DNA from 2 places in the Leptolyngbya sp. FACHB-541 genome. Region 1 is predicted to be linked to the other one. Evidence: predicted binding sites of a transcription regulator. Region 1 holds the regulator's gene; the other holds the start of a gene.
What was found. The regulator HrcA, encoded in region 1, represses chaperone genes, less so after heat shock. The targets are predictions, from matches to a motif close to ANTTAGCACTCNNNANTNNNGAGTGCTAANT.
Positions count from the first base shown of each region.

Region 1 (8,037 bases):
AGCAATCGGAAGGGCAGCGATCGCCAACCCCGCGTCAATCTGTGGAAAGTCTGGAAGGGGGCTGCCCTCATCTTGTTCAGATGAATTTCGTTCAGAATTCGGTTCTCTGTTCGACTGTTCAAACGGAATTTCTAAGACATCCAATACCTCATTAATCCAGCTTGTTTCGCCACCGCCGCCTCGAATCAGTCCTTTTATCAGCTGGACAGCTACGCGACCCCAAGCTGGTGCGATCGCAATCCTGTTTGCAAGCGTTGAGTCGCTAAACCCCCAACGGCTTAGACTCGTCCACTGAGAGGGCTGTTTGACTTGCGGCTGTTGGCTTTGCATAACCTGACACTGAGTGCCTAAAATTTCTCCCAGAGCGGCTCCCAGTAAAACAGCTTGAAATCGGCTGGAAAGTGAATAGCGCATTGACTGTATCTGTGATTTCTGGCGATCGCCTCATTCATCATGACAAGAATTTGGGATAAACTCAGAAGGATTTTGATCCGCAGTCGTGGTCTCTCAATGCAAACAGGACTCCAGCCCAGCCGCACTCACTTGATGCAAAATTCGGGGACCGCCACCCCATTCCCTCGATGCCTGCAAATTGGGCAGGTAGCACTGATTGGCTGCTTTATGCTGCTTGGCTTAAGCGCTTCACCCGGCAGTAGCCAGGAAGCTCAAGCGCCTGCACCGAATGCTGAGATTTTGCCACTGGAAAGTAGCCGCATCACGTTGCGAGTGGGTAGCCAGGGTACACAGGTTGCAGAGTTGCAGGCAATGCTCAAGCTTTTGGGCTACTATAGCGGTGTCGTGGACGGTGTGTATCAGGAGAGTACTGCGATCGCCGTTACCGCCTTTCAACAAGCAGCAGGGTTGACCGCAGATGGGGTTGTTGGACCTGGAACATGGGAACGATTGCTACCTGCGTCTCCTTCAGTAAGCGGAGTGTCCTCTGCGACTGGGGCGATCGCTCCCTCTGCAAGTAGTCCAGCTACACCTGATACCGCTGAAACAACTGCTGCGACCCTTGCTTTCCCAACGCCTTCTTCCGTTGAGCCGACTGCGACTCCATCGGCTGCTGCGGCTAATGCAAGTGAGACAGCCAATACAGCGCCCAACCCTACACCTGCTGCTAGTGCAGGCAATACGGCAGGCGGAACATCTGCCCAAGCAGCCAACTCCAGCACTCAAGCAACGGCTCAGTCCAGCGTAGATCTGCCTATCCTCAGAGTGGGAATGCGCGGACCAGCCGTCACTCAACTACAAGAACGGCTACGAGCCACAGGATTTTTTAATGGCACCGTAGATGGCGTTTTTGGCACAGAAACTCAGAACGCAGTCAGAGCTGCTCAGCGTAATTCTGGGCTTGAGTCAGACGGAGTAGTTGGACCCGCAACTTGGGACGCTTTGCTGCGTTAAAGGGAATCCAATTTAACCTATTTGTAGCAGTCCTATTGTGACCTCCAACTTCTTCAAGAAATTGGAGGTCTTGATGTTCATAACCTATTACAGTTTGCTTCGTATTACGGAAGCCATTCCTTCAAATGGGATAATTTTTTGCTGCTTTTTGAGGTGAATTCAGTCCAAAGATAGATTACAATATCCATTTCCTCAGAAGGAGTTCTTTCTAGATGGTTCTTGTTAGGTTGTATTTGTTCGCTCCTTTCATAGATGTCTGCATCACTCATTTAAAAGTGCATCTCCTGATATAGTTCTCATGGCTCTAAAGCTTTGTCAGAAGAGGCTTTGACCTTGATTTAACAATAGTAAACTGAAGGCTATCGAGAACGATCAGATTAATATAAATGTCTTTTTGATTGAATTCTGTTGGTGTAATATGACTCACTCAAATAATAACGATCGAACTCGCATTCAGAGCGATCGCCCTACCTCTATCCAAAACGATCATCATCAGGTTTATCCTACTTCTGGTAATCAAGTCTCTGACCGTCGCCGCATCTTGAACGACCGCGAGGTAGAGCTAGGAAATCAGGATTTAGTAAATCCCAATCCTTCTATCGGCAACGGTAATCGAACTGCTTCTCCCGCCTCTTATCAAAACGGATATACGCAGGGGCGTGTTGTCGAGCGTCAGGCATACGAAGAGAACTTGCGAGTTAGAGACGACAATAGTGCTTCACGAGGTTTATTGCTTGGTATTCTGCTGACTTCTCTTCTGGGCTTAACCGTAGGTGCTCTATATTTTGTCAATCAGCAGAGCCAAACTCCGGTTGTACCTGTGCCCGTACCTGTAGAACCTCAAGAGGAGGAAACCGAGACAAACAACACAGAAGTTCGTGAGCGAATTATTGAGCGGACTCGCGAGATAGTACCTGTACCGCAGCCTCAAGCTCCTGCACCTCAGCAACCTGCTGCTGAACCTGCACCCGCTGTTCCTCCAGCCAGCACGACGCAGCCAGAAGCTGTGCAGCCAGAAACAGCACAGCCTGAAGCAGCACAGCCTGAAGCAGCACAACCAGAGACAGCTCAGCCAGAGACAACTCAGCCGAATGTAGCTGAGCCAGCCCCTCCAGTCGCTAATCCTGTGCAATAGAGCAGATAATATCTACTTCTAAATTGGATTGGACTTGAACCTGCTTCCTACCTCCTTCCAGCAAGGATACATTTGAAAGTTCTTCCTGGAGGAAAGAGTAGAGTCATATTCGTTGAGATAGAAAATGGGGCAAGGCTAGACCTTGCCCCATTTTCTGTTTTGGCTTGAGTGATTAGTTTGGTAAGAGAATTCTCATTGCTAAGGAATTAACTCGGCAGGATCAAACCCTCGTAGCTCTAAATGTTTGTTCCAGTTCCAAGCGTGAAAAAACTCTTTTGCCTGCTGATAGCCTAAGCAGTAGAGAATGTCTTTCTTTTCATCACTAATATCAAATTCCCGCCGTCCACGTAAATTTGACCATCTATCGAAGCAGGAGGAGGCATTCGACTTAAGATGTCTGCCTTCTCTTCAGATGTCAGCCGCAGTCCCGGTTCTGCCAGAATGTGGTCGGTTTTCCAATGTGGTCGGATTTCCACGCCATCGACAATGCCTTCCTGAAAGATTAGATCAGTGATATTGACGGGATACAAAGGCTAACTCTGCATTAACGGAAACCACGAATCATCAGGTTGAAATGGGCTAGAACACTGTCACTAGAACATCGCCACTAAAACGCTATCAGTACCCTCTAGGGTAATGCTGCCATTTAGCTTGCTTGCTTAGGATAAAAACGTGAATTTGACAGGTAAAAAAAGTTGCAATTCCTATTCATAGAGGCAGCTTTTTATGACCTGTTCAATACACTTGCAACAACAAAACGTAGAACAGGAGAAGTAAAGCTATGGCAACTTTGGATGTCACTATTAAGACAGGTGGGGATGATCTACGCAGCGGCAGCCACGCAAACTTTTACGTCAAACTGCAAAATTCGCCGGTCAAAGAGTTTACGAGACTGGTTGGAGGATTGGGGGGAGGTTCGGAGACCATTACTCAAGTGGAGATTCCTGAATTGACAGACCCTAATCAGGTGGAGTTTTTCCAATTGCAGCATGTTTCTCAGGAGAAAGGCACAGAAACAGCAGACAACTGGGATTTGGAATCAATCCAGGTGATTCTACGGGCAGGACGGTTTCCTGCCGTTGTTGGCGAACATGGGGCGCATCGATTTGCGGGAGATAGCCGCTTGATTACTTTTGGCGGTACGGATACTTAATAGTGAGGCAGTTGTTTTTATTGTCTAGACTTTATTGTCCAGACTGGCTAAGAGCTTCCGAAAGGTAGTCGGCGGTAGCCTCGACGAGGGCGATCGCATTTTCGTACACCATTCGCGTTGGCCCTAGCATTCCCACACTGCCAACCTGGGTATTTCCCCGTTGATAGGTTGCAGAAACCAGGGTGCATGTGCGAATCGGCTCCAGCGGATTTTCAGAGCCGATTCTAACGGTGACTCGCTTGCCAGGGTTTTCAGGTTCAGTAGACTCGCAGATTAGCGACCAAAGCTGGTCTTGCTCTTCTTCTAGAAGTTGAATGATCGTTTGAACCTGCTGTAACTCTGAAAACTCTGGCTGACGGCGCAACACTTCAGCAACGCCGCTAATCAAAATTTGGGTAGAAACAGGCACCTGACTGCGGCTTGCTAATTCTTGGAGAGATACGCGCAACAGGTCTGCGTAGCGCTCAAATTCTCGTCCAAGGTCGCTCCAGTCGAGTGTGGAGATCTCACTGAGCGATCGCCCCCGGAGATGGCTATTGAGGAAATTGGAGAGAATTTGCAGTTCCCGGTCGAGCAGTTCGGCGTCGGGCTGCGTATCGCTGCTCGGTTTGGGCAAGTTGACCAATGTGGATTGAGTTTCGTAGGAATCTAGCACCACAATCAGCATCACCCGTCCGGGGTCAATTTGCACCAGTTGCAGGTGACGCAGTTGCACCGTGCTGGCTTGGGGCATGGTGATTAGCGCAATGTAGCCACTCAAAGTTGAGAGAATTTGAGCTGCACCGCGCATCAGTGCCTCAAAGCTGCAATTGTCCCAGTTCAACTGGTCTGAGAGCATTTGGTCAGCTCGACGAGCCAGCGCTTCTGAGGGCGTAATTAGCTGATCGACATAGATGCGATAGCCAGAGTCAGAGGGAACTCGCCCTGCTGAGGTGTGAGGCTGATAGAGCAAGCCTGCCTTTTCCAGGTAGCCCATCGCATTGCGAATCGTAGCGGGGCTCACCCTGGGATTAAATCCTTCCACCAGCGCTTCGGAGCCGACGGGCTTAGCAGTAGCGATGTAGTGACGCACCGTTGCCCAGAGAACTTGCTGCTGGCGATCGCTAAGCTTGAGTTGTATTGACATTTGAGCCAGAGCTAAAGTGCTGTTTACTGATCGTAATTTAGCTGACCTGTCGTTGCCTAGTTAGTAGGGGCTAATACCGAGCCGAGCAGCGCAGGGAGAACAGGGTTAAATCGGGTTAAACCGTAAGGTTAATAACGAGGAACAGCTGGATCAACAGCGGTTGAGTAGGCATCAATGCCACCCGTCAGGTTTTTGACATGGGTAAAGCCTTGATTGAGCAACCAGTGACACATCTGGGCAGAGCGCACCCCGTGGTGACACATGACGACGGTTTCTGCGTGAGGGTCAAATTGCGTCTGAACCTGCCCTGACCACTGAGCAAACTGGCTCAGCGGCAGGCTGTGAAACGAGTCTAAACTGGCGATCGCCAGTTCTTCAGGCTCTCTGACGTCAATCAGTTGCAGGCGATCGCCAGCAGCCAAGCGCTCAGCTAATTCCTCAACGCTGATGTGGGCGAGCGGTAGATTCGAAGCTTGAGCAGTCATCGGGTTAACTTAAAACAGTTCTAAGTTGTATATAGTTATGCATACAAACTTAGCACGTTGTCTTCCCTTCATCCCCCGTTCTTCGTGCCATACAAACTGCCATCGGGCATGCGAGTCCCAGTCAAGATTGCCCCTGTCATTTTGACCATGATGCGATCGCTAAATCCAATTCGAGCACCACTCAAGTCAGCGCCACTCAAGTCAGCGCCACTCAAATCAGCCCCAATCAAATTCGCCTCTCTCAGATCGGCGTTACTCAGATCAGCCTGAAGTAGATTCGCTCGAAACAGGTTTGCTTTCTGGAGATTCGCACCGTTTAAGTTGACATTGTGTAGAAATGCGTCGGTCAGGTTAGCCCCGCTCAGGTCGGAGTTGCTCAAATTTCTACCAGATAGGTCTTTTTCTCGCAGGTCTGACCCACTCAGGTTTGACCCACTCAGGTCAGGAGCCTGTGGTTTGGGCTGACGTGGAGCGGGCTGATAGGTGTGGTGAGCCGAAGACGAATGAGCTTGCGCCGAGCTAGGAGGCTGAGCTTGGGAGTGAGTTGGGGATGACTGAGACTGACGATAGGTTGACTGATTAGTTCGGGATGGACTGTGACGAGACTGCTGCGACTCAGAAACGGGCTGCTGGTCGCGAGGCTGCTGGTAAGCATCTTGTCTATAAGTAGAAGCAGTCTGGTTGTTAGAAGCAGTCTGGTTATTGGATTGGGAACTGGTTGGGGGCGGCTGATAGTAAGGTCGGGGCGGTGGCTGGTAGTAATAGCGAGGATGGATAGGTTCGCGTCGAGCTTGCGTCTGGGTGGTTTGAGATGAATTGGACGAGCTGGACGATTTGGATTGGCTGGATTGGGTACTGTGGTGCGATCGCAACCGATCGCGCGCCTGGTTAATTTCCTTCAGCTTTTCCTGTGCCTTTTGCAGCAAACGTGGGTTGTCTTGCGGAATGCGATCGGGATGCCAGATAAAAACCAAATCCTTGTAAGCCTGGTTCACTTCTTCCAGTGAGGCTCCAGGCTCCAGGTCTAGCACTCGATAGCAACGCTCCAAGTCGTTCTTTCTTAACAAGATATCACCACCTTTCGCAAGCCATTGGACTTACATTAATCCGAAGTAGCCAAACATGAGTTAAATAGAATACTTCCTTTAGAAGTCGGACAGGATTATGCCCCTTGCAAGCAATTTTGGCTCTGATTGCCAGTTGAGCAACAGCCCTGTCTTACTGTTGCAAGCAATGTCTTGATTTTAGTATGGCTGGCTTATCGATCGCCTTTTCCACTCTTCCCTATTACAGCAACTTTCGTCAAAACGAGCCTCATTCTATGGAAATTGAGCATAGCTGCGTAAGCCTACTTCCATAGTCGTGCATTATCCTAAACCTCTGGTTCTAAATTCGTAGGTTGGGTGAAGCAAAGCGGAACCCAACAGTCCCTTGACTGCGACTGGTCTGACTGCGACTAGTCCTCACGCCCCCACCTCACCTGCATCTAAAACTAAACTGACTCTCTCTACAAAATCATGTGCCTCCAGGCTCCATCAAAGCTGACCTTGGTGAATAGGAGGTCAGCCTAGCTAGCCATGAAGCCAGCCTAGCTAGCTACGAAGCCAGCCTACTTAACTACGAAGCCAGCTTAGCCAGCCACTAAGCCAGCTTCACTTACTGGGAAGCCAGCCTAGTCAGCCACTAAGCTAGCTTAGTCGGCTACGAAGCCAGCCCAGTTAGCCATAAAGCCAGCTTCACTTACCGTGAAGTTAGCCTAGCCAACCGTGAAGTTAGCCTAGCCAACCGTGAAGTTCGCTTAGACGACCACGAAGCTGGCTCACCTGACGTGTTGAATCAAGTTCACAGCAGTTAGAGATCAAGCGTCTAACGAATCTAATTCGTAGCCGCAGGAATCAACCTGCCTTGCAGACTACTGAAGACCCAGAACTTATACGGAATCCGTTTCGTAAAGAAGCACTATTGGGTGTACGGGCGAAGCATTCGGTCATAATCCTTGCCACTGAAGCATGATTCTTTTGCCGAACGCTTCGCCCCTACCGCTACCGCTACTTTACAGATGGTATTTGGTCTTACAGCCATTTTCGGATGGGTAAGCCCTAGCGTAGGGGCAGTTCGCGAACTGCCCCTACGCTAGGGCTTGTGGTCTATCCAAGTGGTGCTGTAACGAACCGAAGCAGGTTGGTTCTGTTTCAACAGCGGCAGTTCCAACCGCCAAAGCTTGGTGCGATTCAAAAGTCGGCTTGCAAAATAGCTTCTCCGCGCCGATACAGTTCTCGCGCATACTCCGTCCAGGTGCCCTGACCCCAATAGCGAAAGCAACTAGTCTGCAACAGCAGATTGTGCAGCAGCGCGTTACGGTAGCGGGGTTGCCGGGTGAGCGACGGATCGTCTGCCAGCAGCGGATCAATCGTCTGGTGAAATAGGGCACTGAGTTGATTCATTGGCGTGAGGACGTTTTCGTAGCCTTTCACCCAGCTCAGGTCGTTTGTCCAGGAGCTACCGTCCATATGAAAGTTGGGGTTATCTTGCTTGAGGCGGGCGATCGCCCCACTCACTGCCTCTGGACTAACCGCGTCTCCAATCTGCTGCCAGATCTGGTGCTGACCCACTGCCTGACAGGCAGGATAGTCTGCTGGTTGAACCCCTGCCGCCTCAATTAGCTCCAGATATTCAGTCCCGTTTAACCCCACTACGCCCGTTTTGCCGCCGCCTGACTGCCTCATGCCAT
Region 1 is NZ_JACJPC010000042.1:91,073-99,109, forward strand. Features, by position in the region: gene H6G00_RS07270 (ADP-ribosylglycohydrolase family protein) at 1-414, opposite strand, end outside; gene H6G00_RS07275 (peptidoglycan-binding domain-containing protein) at 511-1,407, shown strand; gene H6G00_RS07280 (hypothetical protein) at 1,826-2,542, shown strand; gene H6G00_RS07285 (hypothetical protein) at 2,833-3,072, opposite strand; gene H6G00_RS07290 (hypothetical protein) at 3,324-3,695, shown strand; gene hrcA (heat-inducible transcriptional repressor HrcA) at 3,727-4,815, opposite strand; gene H6G00_RS07300 (rhodanese-like domain-containing protein) at 4,950-5,306, opposite strand; gene H6G00_RS07305 (pentapeptide repeat-containing protein) at 5,375-6,373, opposite strand; gene H6G00_RS07310 (glycosyl hydrolase family 57) at 7,538-8,037, opposite strand, start outside.

Region 2 (8,037 bases), on a different contig from region 1:
CTTGTCTTTTGTAACAATCGGCTTAACTAAATCGTGGATTAATCTATGCTTTGGGGTCAGCTAATATGAAAAAACCAATGGTTGTTTAAATGGCTATATTACTAAATTCATTCAGTTAATTGATCTGCAATACTTGCACTTTTCTTTGATTAGATAAATTGCTAATTAATAGCTTGACGTGTTGCAGATTGAGCGATTGTATTGCAGCTTTTGAGCAGGCAAACGAGGCAGTTTTCACTCTTTTTCTCAATCATCTAATCTGAAACGATTGCATTATGGTAGAAGAATGTATCGTCAATCCAAGCCTGTGTTGCAAATTCCATGACTAATAATCTGGGTTCTTCTGACCAATCCACACCCAAAAATATTTCTGAGCAGAAGGTAGCCATCAAGATACAGCTACCCATGAGTTTGGCAAAAGCGATCAAGCGGCGTGCTAGTCGGCTGGGTCAAGATCACAATGAGGTAATTTTGGAGGCACTTCAACGCCTGCTAGAGGATGAACCTGCTCAACTTGCCTCTTCCCGATTGGTCACCGTTGAGGATTTGACGGAGCTAGTTACCCGCATTAGTGCTTTAGAGGTGGTCAGCAGCAGGATGGAAGATTTGGAGGGAAAGTGGATCGCCTCCTGAGTAAGCGATCGCTCTCACCTCAGGAGGCATATCCAACCCATACTCCCGATTCAGAAGCGACTTTTACAGAGGCAATATCTGTTGAACCCTTGCCACCCCAACCGACTCAAGCCTCCAGCCTGCTCCCTTCTTCTCATCAGGAAACCTGTCCAAAATGCAACAGCCGACTCGGACCGCCGTTGAAGTCATCTGGACGACAGATTTGCATTAAGTGCGGATGGACGGATAAACCTAAAGGAGCCATTTCCTCCCAGCGAGATGAAGTCCCTCGTGCGGCTTCTGCGTCTGTAAGCTTGCCTGACTACGAACTCAGGAAACTACTAGACCAGGCTGCTTCTGAGTCTTTAAACAACATGAAGCCCAAGCGTAAGCAAACCCCAAGTTCTAATAAAAACAAGCCGTTGCCGTTGGACGATGGGGAGTGAGGGTGAAGCAAAAGCGATCGCTTTTCCAAGGTCGCTCCTCTCTAAGGTCATTACTCTAAGATGAGTGAGTCATGGCAATCGCCTGACTCCTTGTCCGACTTACCTAAAAGGGAGTTCAATTTTGCAGCCTACCGCAAACAATGCTCCGGGCAATACTCCTCCAGACAACACTCCTCAAACTCCAAAAGGGCTGCTCGGCGATCAAAATCTTTTAATCATTTTTGCGATCGCCCTGATTGCTATTCTGGGAGTCTCTAGTGTCACGCCAACGTTTCCTCAGCTGGCTGAAGCGCTGGAGGTGCCACCCCAAAACATTGGGTTGCTAGTCACCGTCTTTACCTTTCCTACAGTAGTTTTAGGTCCAGTTTTAGGCTTTCTAGCTGATCAGTTTGGTAGACGAAAGATTCTAGTTCCGTCTCTGCTGCTGTTTGGCATTGCGGGGACAGCCTGTGCTTTTGCCCGTGACTTTAATCTGCTGCTGTTTCTTCGCTTGCTTCAAGGTATTGGGGCAGCGTCGTTACTGTCGCTCAGCATTACATTAATTGGTGATTTATATTCGGGAGATAGACGCACTATGGCACTGGGCTATAGCTCCAGCGTCACCAGCATAGGAACAGCTAGCTACCCGATCATTGGCGGTGCACTAGCCAGTATGGGCTGGTACTATCCGTTTGCGCTGCCGATTTTGGCGATTCCAGTGGGACTGCTGGTTTTATTTGCGCTGCACAATCCTGAGCCAAAAACTCGGCTAAATTTGCGGGAATACCTGCAAAATGCCCTGATCGTGCTGAGAAATCGCCAAATTCTTGGGTTGTTTCTAGCTAGCGCTGCCAATTTTGTGCTGCTCTATGGGGCTTATGTTACCTACTTGCCGCAACTGATCGAGGAATCATTTCAAACCCCTACTTTTACGATTGGGCTGATGCTCTCTAGCGTTTCGGTAGCGATCGCCCTTACGTCTTCTCAAGTCGGTAATTTAGCAAGACGCTTTTCACCTCAAACCCTGATCAGGATTTCATTTGGGTTTTATGGACTGGCGCTGCTGCTGGTTCCATTTATGCCCAATCTTTTGCTGTTGCTGATTCCAACTACGCTTTTTGGAGTGGGGTTAGGACTTAGCTTCCCCAGTATTCAGTCCCTCCTAGCAGAGCTATCGCCGAGGCAATATTTGGCGACTGTAATGTCAGTTAACGGCACTTTTTTTGGCGTTGGTCAAACACTAGGACCCGTACTGATGGGACTCGCCTTTGCAATAGGAGGGATTAACAGTGTCTTCTTCGTAGGAGTTGGATTTGCGATCGTCATCTCGATTATCTTCCGCTATTGCGTTTGTATGTAATGCCACTTCTAAAAATTAAAGCTACAGATAGAAGCGGGGTGCCCTTCTATCTGTAGCTCGTTTTTGTAAAAACGGTATAACGCCGTTTCTACATGAGCCTACATATTTTGAAGCGTGTCCCACTTAAGCGGGACACGCTTCAAAATATGTAGGCTTATTTGGGGGAGCGCAACATTACATCATACCCATGCCGCCCATACCACCCATGCCGCCCATGCCGCCCATGCCGCCCATACCACCCATGCCACCATCGGCAGGAGCCGCAGATTTAGGTTCTGGTTTTTCGACGACGAGCGCTTCAGTGGTGATGACCATGCCAGCAACGGAACCCGCATCTTGCAGAGCAGAACGTACCACCTTTGCGGGGTCGATGATTCCGGCTGCAACTAGGTCTTCAAATTCGCCCGTCAGAGCATTGTAGCCAACGTTGAAATCCAAATCACGGACCTTCTCGACAATTACGGAACCTTCAGCTCCAGCATTGTCTGCAATTTGACGCAATGGGGCTTCCAGGGCTTTGATTACGATGTCTGCCCCGATCCTTTCTTCAACGTTCAAGCTGTTCCTGAAGTCCTGCTGCACTTTCTGAGCCAGGTGAATCAAGGTTGTGCCACCACCCGGAACGATTCCTTCTTCAACGGCTGCTTTGGTTGCGTTGAGCGCATCTTCGATTCGCAGTTTGCGATCTTTAAGTTCAGTTTCTGTGGCAGCTCCAACTTTGATCACAGCAACGCCACCAGACAGTTTTGCCAACCGCTCTTGCAGCTTTTCTTTGTCGTAGTCAGATTCAGTGCGAGCTAGTTCCTGACGAATTTGAGCGATGCGCTTGTCCAGATCAGCTTTATTAGCAGCTTCAGCAACGATCGTGGTGCTGTCTTTGGTGATCGTCAGCTTGCGGGCAGTTCCCAACATTTCAAGGCTGGCAGTGTCCAGGCTCAACCCGATTTCCTCAGAAATCATTTGTCCACCGGTGAGGACGGCGATGTCTTGCAGCATCGCTTTGCGACGTTCGCCAAAACCAGGTGCTTTGATCGCGACAGCGTTTAGTACTCCACGCAAGCGGTTAACAACCAATGTTGCTAAGGCTTCACCGTCTACGTCTTCTGCAATGATCAATAGCGGTTGACCAGAACGGGCAATTTTTTCTAAGACAGGCACTAGGTCTTGAATAGTGCTGATTTTTTTGTCGGTAAGCAGAATTCGAGCGTTTTCAAGCTCACAGATCATCCGCTCACTATCAGTTACAAAGTAGGGTGAGATGTAACCCCGGTCGATCTGCATTCCCTCAACTGTTTCCAGTTCGGTTGCTAAAGATTTAGATTCTTCGACGGTAATTACGCCATCTCTGCCGACCTTATCCATTGCTTCGGAAATCATCGCGCCGACTTCTTCATCACTGCCTGCGGATACGGCAGCAACCTGGGCGATCGCATTTCCCTCAATCGGCTTGGCAATTGCCTCAATTTCTCTGACAATCTGGGCGATCGTTTTCTCGATGCCGCGTCGTAAGCTAACCGGGTTCGTTCCTGCTGCAACGTTTTTCAAGCCTTCCCGAATCATTGCCTGAGCCAAAACGGTAGCGGTGGTTGTACCGTCTCCCGCCAAATCCTTGGTTTTAGAGGCAACTTCCCGAATCAGTTGAGCGCCTGTGTTTTCTAGCGGATCTTCTAATTCGATTTCCTTGGCGATCGTGATGCCGTCGTTGACAATCTGGGGTGCGCCATACTTCTTCTCTAGCACCACGTTTCGACCTTTAGGTCCGAGCGTGATTCGCACCGCGTCAGCAAGGGCATTTACGCCTCGTTCTAGCGCTTGCCGAGATTCTTCATCAAATACAACAAATTTTGCCATTGCCTGTCTCTCAGTTTCTCTATCTGAGTTCTCCTTCCAGAATTTAGCACTCTCTGATGGAGATTGCTAACGATCAGTTTCTCTCAAACAATGGCGGAATTCACGACTTGCCAAGGGAGGCTCGTTATCTATCGCTGCCAAACTTGAATTGTTGAGCCAGCGACCGCAATAAATCGCTCTCCATCAGCGGTGAAGTGAAAGGGAACACCTGAATAGAGATCTGGGAAAGCCTGCTGGCTCTCTCCAGTTGTGATGTTGAACAGTCTGACGCTGTAAGGCGAGAGGTCGTAGGAAGGAGTATTCTCAGTCGATGCAACCAGGGCATCAGCGGCAAGGGTTTGACCGTCAGGGCTAAAGAGGAGGCGATCGCCAAACGGCGGCGGTGCGGTAGTTAGTCCTTGATTGATCGGCATTGTGCGTTCCAGTTGTAGCGATCGCATACTCCAAAGTTTTACTGTGCCGTCTTCGCTCCAGCTTGCTAGAGTTCTTCCATCCGGGCTAAAGGTTAACGAGCGGATACCACCTATGTGTCCGGTGAGAGTTACGACTCGTGCACCAGTTCGGGTATTCCACAGTTTGATGGTGTTATCAGGGTCAACAGTAGCAATGATTTGCGTCAACCCAGAGGCAAGCCGAATTCCGCTAGGGTGAAAAGCAAATGGGATGCGACGACCGTTATCCGTGTCGGTTCTGCTTTGAGACAACTGGCGAATCGGTTGTCCATCTATATTCCACAGTTGCAGAGCGTTACTGTCATGGAGAACGCTGACGAGGCTTTGTCCATCTGGGCTAAAAGCAACCGTTTGAATTTTGTCTTGTCCGGGTTGCATTCCCAAGCTGAGGGTGCGGCGCACTTCACCAGTGTTAAGGTTCCACAATTTCACAGTCAGGTCAGAACTGCCGCTGGCAAGGGTTTGACCGTCGGGGCTAATGGCGATCGCATGAACCGCATACTGATGTCCGCTCAACGTGCGAATTGCCTCACCCGTTCTGGCATTCCATAGCTTTACAGTGCGATCGGACATACCTGCCGCAACAGTTTCGCCATCGGGTGTAAAGGTGATCGCGTGAACCACATCTCCCATTAAATGAATATTGACCAGCGAACCTGGTTCTTGAATGTCACCATTAGGAGAAACCCATTCATCGGCAGTACCTTGAACCAGCGTGGCTGTCTTTTCTCCCGTTTGCAGATTCCACAGCGTCAGGGTGCTACTGGGGTCATTGCTACAGGAACGCTCCCGACTAATGCTGCTGACCGCAAGCGTTTGACTATCAGGACTAACGGCCATTCTGCTGGGATAAACCGGACAAACTGTACCTGGATAGACCTGGCTTTCTAGGTCAATCTCATAGCTCAGTTGAGCGTTCTCCCAGGTATCTAATTGATCTGCCTGGACTATGGTAGTCGTCGGGCCGGGTTGAGATGAACTATGTGGCTGAAGGGTTAGCGCTGAAGCAGGAATTGCAGCAAACAGGGCGAAAAAGGTAAAAGAGGCGATCGCAAAACGCATAAATCAGTAGCCGTAGCAAATAGTAGCCATAACATTTGAATAGAGATGCATCCTAAGTGCAGTCCCTCATCCAATGATGGCGAGAAGTTGTGCGATCGCTCTCCTAAATATGGCAGAACCACAACTGGCATGACGGGCGGTATTGCTTACTTCAATCCCCAGGAGGCGATCGCCAAACATCCCCAACCGATTAAAAAGGCAACGCCTCCTAAGGGCGTAATTGCTCCCAACCACTTGATTCCAGAAAGGCTCAAGGCGTAAAGACTGCCCGAAAAAATTGCGACTCCGGCAATGAAAGCGATCCCCGATGCGGTTAAAAGAGATTGATTTGTCTCAGCCCGCAGCAGCAACAGCGTCACCAATAGCAACGCCAGCGCATGATACATCTGGTAACGTGCCCCAGTCTCAAAGATTTCTAGGGCGCGATCGCTCAGTTTCTCTTTCAGTGCATGGGAGGCAAAAGCACCAGCCGCAACTGAAGTGCCGCCAAGAATGGAAGCGATCGCCAAGAAAATTTGACTCATGATTGCCCAATAGCTCCAAAAACTGCATAGGATGGTGAATCGGATTTAGGAATGAATCGGTTTGGAGCGATCGCCCCACCATGATTGATCATGATCGCTTATTCAAAGAATTGCTCTCTACTTTCTTTGTGGAATTCATTGACCTGTTTCTGCCGGAGGTCAGCGCTTACTTGGAGCCAAATTCTCTGACTTTCTTAAATACAGAAGTGTTCACTGATGTGACGGAGGGCGATCGCCACGAAGCTGACCTGCTCGTCCAAGCCAACTTTAGAGGAGAAGACTCCTGTTTTCTAATTCACACTGAGCATCAGTCTTACGCTGAATCAAACTTCGGGCAGCGAATGTTCAACTATTTTGCGAGGCTCTATCAGAAATATCGCTTGCCCATTTACCCAATTGTCGTCTTTTCGTTTGACGAACCGTACCGGGCAGAGGGCGATCGCTTTGAAGTCACATTCCCCAACAAACTGGTGTTGCAGTTCAACTACGAAGTCATTCAACTTAATCGCTTGACTGGCGCGACTTCGTTCGCCAGCCTAATCCTGTTGCTAGTGCGCTCATGGCAAAAATGAGAATCCCTCAAGCAGAACGCCCCAAAGTTAAGCTCGAATGTCTGCTTTGCTGGCAACCCTGCGCTTAGATCCAGCCCGAATGCAGCTAATCTCTGGCTTCATTGATGTTTATCTACGTCTGAACCCTTCAGAACAGCAGCAGTTTCAGAACGAGCTTGATAGGATTAACCCAAGACAGCAGCGGGAGGAAGTTATGGAAATCGTTACCAGCTGGATGCAAGAAGGAATAGAGCGAGGACTGGAGCAAGGACGGCAAGAAGGGGAGATAGCTGTAATTAGCCGTCTACTGTCCCGTAAGTTTGGGGCTGTGGATGCTGCATTGCAGGAATGTTTGCGTCAGCTTTCGATCGCCCAACTAGAAGATCTGGCAGAAGCCCTTTTAGATTTCTCCACTAAAGCTGACTTGATGGATTGGTTGAATCGCCGCTCCTGAGCCTGTGCAGGATTCACCAGTGCAGACAGAATGGGTTCTGTTAATTGGGCGATCGCTAGAATAATCAAGAGTGAATGCTTCACCTTTAGCGATTTTCCCGATATCCACACAACTTTAGCGTTTCAAAGTTATGCACATCCTCTGGCTTACCGTTATCGGGCTATTTCCCGTGTTAGGACTGTTTTATCTCTATAAAGACGTTCGCAAAGTTCGCAACTGGAAACATGACCCAGCAGGAACGTTTGCTGAAGCGACCTCCTGTGCAGGATGGGAGCCACTCGACGGAGTTGGGACTGAACAGGCTTGCCATAGTGGTTCTGTGCTTGGTGAAACGGGTATCTGCGACGCTGTTCACTGAATAGATTTTGGGCACATTTTTCACCATTAGTCCATCACCATGCCACCATCCACGTTCATGGTTTGCCCGGTGATATAGGCAGCGGCAGGATCAGCAGCTAGGAAACGGACCAATCCGGCAACTTCCTCTGGCTTGCCATAGCGACCAAGGGGAATATATTTGAGAATTTCCTCAGCTTTAACATCCTGGGTCATGTCGGTTTCAATGAAGCCGGGAGCAACCACGTTGACCGTAATGCCTCGGCTGGATAGCTCCTTTGCAACGGTTTTGGAAAAGCCAATCACCCCTGCTTTAGCGGCTGCGTAGTTTGCCTGTCCCGGGTTGCCCATCAAACCTGATACAGAAGAAATCTGCACAATCCGACCTGACTTTTGCTTCAGCATAATTT
Region 2 is NZ_JACJPC010000136.1:5,044-13,080, forward strand. Features, by position in the region: gene H6G00_RS30275 (hypothetical protein) at 322-633, shown strand; gene H6G00_RS30280 (hypothetical protein) at 618-1,058, shown strand; gene H6G00_RS30285 (MFS transporter) at 1,123-2,397, shown strand; gene groL (chaperonin GroEL) at 2,572-4,248, opposite strand; gene H6G00_RS30295 (WD40 repeat domain-containing protein) at 4,377-5,762, opposite strand; gene H6G00_RS30300 (DUF423 domain-containing protein) at 5,909-6,286, opposite strand; partial or broken gene H6G00_RS36895 (DUF4351 domain-containing protein) at 6,367-7,291, shown strand; gene H6G00_RS30310 (hypothetical protein) at 7,422-7,649, shown strand; gene fabG (3-oxoacyl-[acyl-carrier-protein] reductase) at 7,676-8,037, opposite strand, start outside.
Region 2: a site for HrcA is predicted at 4,290-4,320, ahead of groL (chaperonin GroEL). Genes of this name have one in related genera too.